Regions from separate parts of the Halioglobus sp. Uisw_031 genome, predicted to be linked through region 1. Evidence: predicted binding sites of a transcription regulator. Region 1 holds the regulator's gene; the other holds the start of a gene.
What was found. Region 1 encodes sigma-54, which starts transcription at its own class of promoters, with help from an activator protein. Its sites were predicted from a motif close to TGGCACANNNNTTGCNNT; they were not measured.
Positions count from the first base shown of each region.

Region 2: ABXT62_RS01610 (TorF family putative porin) is a predicted target of sigma-54. The motif match lies at 1,402-1,419, and genes of this name have one in related genera.

Region 1 is NZ_CP159826.1:817,977-821,084, reverse strand. It holds gene lptA (lipopolysaccharide transport periplasmic protein LptA) at 1-134, shown strand, start outside; gene lptB (LPS export ABC transporter ATP-binding protein) at 112-837, shown strand; gene ABXT62_RS03835 (RNA polymerase factor sigma-54) at 1,059-2,570, shown strand; gene hpf (ribosome hibernation-promoting factor, HPF/YfiA family) at 2,644-2,931, shown strand; gene ptsN (PTS IIA-like nitrogen regulatory protein PtsN) at 2,942-3,108, shown strand, end outside.
Region 2 is NZ_CP159826.1:361,433-364,540, reverse strand. It holds gene ABXT62_RS01620 (ammonium transporter) at 1-131, opposite strand, end outside; gene glnK (P-II family nitrogen regulator) at 170-508, opposite strand; gene ABXT62_RS01610 (TorF family putative porin) at 561-1,295, opposite strand; gene ABXT62_RS01605 (accessory factor UbiK family protein) at 1,607-1,867, shown strand; gene ABXT62_RS01600 (YifB family Mg chelatase-like AAA ATPase) at 1,937-3,108, shown strand, end outside.

The DNA.
Region 1 (3,108 bases):
TCGTCATTCCGCCCAGCGTGCAAACCACGGAAGACAAAAAAACGCCAGAGGAACAGCCATCAGCGGAAATGTCCGCTCCACCGGCAACAGAGCAATTAGAAGAGAGCGGCAGTGGCAGAACTACGAGCGAATAACCTGGCCAAGGCTTACCGCGGAAGGGAAGTGATACACGATGTCTCACTATCGTTAGACAGTGGACAGATCGTAGGCCTTCTAGGACCGAACGGTGCGGGTAAAACCACTTGCTTTTACATGATCATCGGAATCATCTCTGCTGACCGAGGCGATATTAGTATAGATGGCATGGATATCACCTCACTCACCATGCATGAGCGGGCACGTCGCGGCATCGGCTATCTGCCGCAGGAGGCCTCGATATTCAGACGACTCACTGTAGGCGACAACATTTTGGCTATACTGGAAACGCGTTCGGATCTCGACAAAAAGCAACGCTTGGCTCGAAGGGATGAATTGCTGGAGGAATTTCATGTCCAACATCTGCGCGAAAGTCTCGGTCAATCCCTGTCAGGTGGCGAGCGGCGACGCATTGAAATTGCCCGTGCGCTGGCCACAGAGCCCGATTTTATTATGCTTGATGAGCCTTTCGCAGGTGTAGACCCTATCTCAGTCATCGATATCAAAGAGATTATTAATCACCTGCGTGACAGAGGTATCGGTGTCCTTATCACCGACCACAACGTGCGTGACACGCTGGATATCTGTGAAAAAGCTTATATCGTTGGCGAGGGTTGCATCATCGCCTCTGGGACGCCTGAAGACGTGCTAAACAATGAACACGTCCGCAAAGTCTATCTGGGAGAACAGTTCCGCATGTAGCCGCTGCGGAACTCCAACACCGACTCACAGTTCCCATAACGTCTTGTCGTAGAACCAGACTGCGGCCACTGCGCCCAAAAATCGTGCTCCATGAATCAAAAAACAAGCAATTATCGGGCCAACTAGTTGCCACGCAACGGCGGCCAGCGCTACACTGGGAGCCTTAGCCTTTACCATACAGACTGATAGGCCCGCAAAATAAGGGTGCTAGAGACCTTCTAATGAAGCAGTCACTACAACTAAAACTGAGCCAACAGCTGAGGATAACTCCGCAGCTGCAGCAAGCCATCCGCTTATTGCAGCTGTCTACCCTGGATCTGCAGCAAGAGATACAGCAGGCTCTGGATAGCAACCCACTTTTAGAGGAGTCTGAGTCTGAGGATGATCTGTTTGATCTCGAGGATGATCAACCACAGGAATCGAGCGCCGAAGGAAGTGACGGCCCCCTGCAGAACCTGGAGCACACAGCCAACGACAATCAGAACGAGAGGTCGGACTGGGAGACACATGAACTAACGACCATGCCTGATGAGCTGCCCGTTGACGTGCAATGGGAGGACCTGCTGCCGTCTTCTTCGGCTCCCGCTCAGTCGCCACAAGACGATGAGGGTTTCGATGACGACATAGCCGGACGCAAAGTCGCCAGTGAATCACTGCGCGAACAACTACTGTGGCAACTTAGCCTCACGAGACTATCTGACACTGACCGCCTAATTGCCCTGTGCATTATTGACGCTACGGATGACAATGGGCGCCTCACATTGAGCGTGGAAGACATCTACGATTCCTTGACTCACGATCTGGATATCGACATTGAAGAGGTGGTTGCCGTCCTTCACCGCCTGCAACAATTTGAACCTTCCGGCATATGCGCTAGCGGCCTTCAGGAGTGCCTGCAAATTCAGCTAAACCAGTTGCCGCCTGCCACTGCCTGGTTGCCACAGGCCAAACAGATAGTGAATCGCTATCTGGACCAACTAGCCGCCACAGACTACGAACAGATTCAGCGGCGCATGCGACTCGAGGAGCAAGAACTCAAAGCGGTGCTCGCTCTCATTCAATCGCTGGACCCCAACCCCGGGCACACAGCAGTGCCAAAGGATATTGAGTACGTTGTGCCAGATGTCTATGTCAGCAAAAAGAATGGCCGCTGGCTGGTCGGACTCAACCCGGACATCATCCCCAAGCTGCGCATCAATACCCACTACGCTAATTTAGTGACGCGGGGTGATACCAGTGTAGACAACACCTATTTACGGGATAATCTGCAAGAAGCACGTTGGTTCCTTAAAAGCCTGCAAAGCCGCAATGAAACACTCATTAAGGTTGCTAGCAAAATTGTTGAACGCCAGCGAAATTTTCTTGAGTATGGCACGGAGGCCATGAAGCCCTTGGTGCTGCACGATATAGCCGAGGCCATCGAAATGCACGAGTCTACTATCTCTAGAGCTACCACCAACAAGTACATGCATACCCCACGGGGTATTTTTGAGCTGAAATATTTCTTCTCCAGCCATGTGGCGACGTCTTCAGGTGGCGAATGTTCATCAACAGCCATTCAGGCTCTAATGAAAAAACTAGTCGCGGCAGAAAATCCACGTAAACCGCTGAGCGATAACAAAATTACGCTATTGATGCATGCACAGGGCATTGAAGTTGCTCGTCGAACTATCACCAAGTACCGAGAAAAACTGTTTATCGCTCCATCCAACGAGCGTAAACGGTTAGTCTAGACTGAAAGTATTCTTATCTGGCAACGCTTAGTTGCGTCGCCAATGTCAACCCCACAAAGCGGAGCAGCACTATATGCAACTGACAATCACTGGTCATCATCTCGAAATAACCACCCCTCTGAGGGAGTACGTGGAGAACAAATTCGAGCGCCTGCAGCGTCATTTTGACCAGACCACGAAGACCCATGTCATTCTCACTATCGAGAAAATGGTGCAAAAAGCTGAGGCCACTATACACATAGCGGGTGGCGACCTGTTCGCTCATGCGGATTCGGATGACATGTATGCCGCCATCGATGCTCTAGCTGACAAGCTGGATCGTCAATTGATCAAACACAAGCAAAAACACCGAGGACACTAAAGACGAAGCTATGCACCTTTTAAGCCAAATACTAACGCCAGAGCGCACCGTCTGTCACGCACATGGACCCAGCAAGAAAAGACTGTTTGAAACGATAGCGGAATTAGTGTGTGCAAATGAACCTTTGCTGCACTACGACAACATCCTAAACCATCTTATCACGCGGGAAAAACTGGG
Region 2 (3,108 bases), 460 kb from region 1:
GTGTTCTTGGAGCGGACCAGGCCTGCCTCCAGCATAGCGAACCCTGCTGCCATCCACATTACGAGTGCACCGCAGATCAGGAAGTAAAATGTGTCTAGGGCGTACTGTAGTTCGAAAATATTTTGTTCCATGAGTATAGTTCTCCGCTAACGGTCGTTTAGGGATATGGTTAAATTGCGTCTTCGCCGGTCTCGCCGGTACGAATACGAATCACTTGCTCCAGTTCGGAGACGAATACCTTGCCGTCACCAATTTTGCCGGTATTGGCTGCATTGGTAATGGCTTCGATGGTTTGATCTACAGCACCGCCGGCAACGGCCACCTCAATCTTTATTTTTGGCAGAAAATCGACAACGTATTCCGCCCCACGATAGAGCTCCGTGTGGCCCTTCTGTCGCCCGAACCCTTTGACCTCGGTCACAGTAATTCCTTGAACGCCAATCTCTGACAGCGCCTCGCGCACGTCGTCTAGCTTAAATGGCTTAACAATGGCCGTAATTAGTTTCATAAAAATCTCCAGAGTGAGAGCGTCGACCAGAAAACTGGTCGACCCGAGGCGGTTAAAGGCTTTTGCTAATGCTGAAAACGGCAGTATCATCACAGATGCTGGAGTCGAAGCAATCCACATCGTCCAGGTCTGTGCCTACCCAAGCCACCGACAGGTCAACCCCTTTGAACGTATAGCCGAGAGTCACCGAGTAGTCGGCGTACGTATCCGTATCGGTTGCGAAGAAACCGGCTTCATCAAAATCGTTGTAGCCAGCGTGTAACGCCAGAGAAAAGTCTTCCGCGAAAGTCATACTGTAGTCGCCGGAATAGTACATGTACTTACCCGTCTCAGCATAAAAGTCGTCAGAGTAAATCACACCCACAGACAAATCCTCCCAAGAACCGGTGACGTGAAACTCCGCATAGTCGCCGCTAGGGTTAACGGTGTCGCCCGGATACTGGTAATACATATAACCGACATCAACACTGAAGTCGGTATCGCCGATAGGACCACCCCATCCGGCATAATAGTCAATCTCCATCGTTCCAAAGCTGCCGCTACCATCATCAACATCGCCAAAATCAACCGACGATGCCCACGTTCCTACATAGAAACCAGACTCGAAAGACGCATCCAATCCGCCCTGCACAGCGGCGTCTTCACCGGTCTGAGAGATACCACGGAATCGGTAGTCGGATACCAGTGCCATGTTGCCGCTGATATCAAAGGCCTGTGCGGACGTTGCGGCTATACCAGCCAAAAGGGTTGAAGTGGCTACTGCGGTTAACAGTATTTTGTTTTTCATGTTATCTACTCCTAGAGTTTAACGTCAAATTACGCAGTACTAGTCAGGCAGTATCTGGGTGCTGCGGGGGGCTTTGCGTCCACCTCACTAGACTGTCAGCCGAGATAATGCAGAGTCTGTGCCAAAAAATATATTATTGTTATTTTTCAATAAGATATGAAATATATTCTCTTAATATGTGCTCATTGGAACCCGTGACAAGGCCACATTATCGTGCGGCGCACCAATACGGTGCGTGTTTATGCGCTGTGCCCGGTCGGAAAAATGGTCTAGACTTTGGCCGACTCACAATTACGCGCAAAGGTAAGCTCATGGCACTAAAAGTACCCCCACCTCCTTGGGAGCTTCTACAGCAGGTCAGCGAACTGGTCGGCGCCAGCGGCGTTAAGAGTGACGTGGATAAAAGCCTGCGCGCATTGGCGCAATCGACATTGTCTCGACTTGATATGGTGAGCCGCGAGGAGTTTGACGCCCAAACTGAAATACTCCAGCGTACCCGTGCCCGCGTGGTTTTACTGGAAGCGACATTGGAGGAAATGACCCAAGAACTGGAACACCTGACCCAGAAGTGAATAGCGGGGGTTCAGCCAGCGCGCAGGATCCCGTCACAGAAGCAACAATAACACGCTCAAGGAAGAGCCATGGAACTGTCTGTAATTTATAGCCGTGCGCTATCGGGCATTGACGCCCCTTTGGTAGAAGTAGAAACGCATTTATCCAACGGCCTGCCGGCCTTTAATATCGTTGGCTTGCCAGAGACAGCCGTGCGAGAGAGCAAAGACCGCGTACGCAGCGCCATCCTCAACTCCCACTTCACCTTCCCTGATCGCCGTATCACCGTAAACCTGGCTCCGGCCGACCTGCCCAAGGAAGGCGGGCGCTTTGACCTGCCGATCGCACTGGGTATTCTCAGTGCCTCTGGGCAAATGCCACAGCACTCTCTTGCACAACATGAATTTCTCGCAGAGTTGGCTCTCGATGGCAGCCTGCGGCCCGTCCCAGGTGTCGTTGCCGCCGCCGTCGCGGCGAGCGGCAAGGGTCGCCAACTGGTCGTTGCCACCGCATGCGCCTCAGCTGCCGCAATCGTCCCGGGCAGTAGGGTGATTGCCGCGCCAGACATTCTCACACTCTGCGCGCACCTCAACGGCAGTGAGAAAATCGCAGTCACGCAGGCCGGCGTCGCCGCTACGGTGCAGGGTCACCCGGATTTGTGCGACGTTGTAGGACAGGAAGGTGCCCGGCGCGCACTGGAAATAGCCGCTGGGGGTGGCCACAACCTCTTACTCTGGGGCCCTCCGGGCACGGGAAAAACGCTTCTTGCCAGTCGCTTGCCCGGCATACTGCCGCCACCTGCCCCGCACGAGGTCCTGCTTGGTCTGGCCTTACGCGATATTGACAGCCCTTCTGCCGAGGGCGACTTTGTCTTTCAGCGGCCATTTCGCAATCCACACCACAGCGCCAGCGCTGCGGCTCTAGTCGGTGGCGGCAGCAAGCCGCGTCCGGGAGAAATCTCCCTAGCTCATGGGGGTGTGCTGTTTTTGGACGAATTGCCAGAATTTAGCCGCCATTGCCTCGAAGTCCTAAGGGAACCGATGGAGTCCGGTGAGATCACTCTCGCGCGCGCTAGCCACAGGATCACCTACCCTGCGCGATTTCAGTTAGTCGCCGCAATGAACCCCTGCCCCTGCGGCTACCTCGGCGACCCCGATCGGCCCTGCCGCTGCACACCGGAACAAATCCAGCGCTATCGATCACGGGTGTCAGGGCCGCTACTGGACCGTATCGACCTCCACGTTCAGGTCAGCCGGTTAAC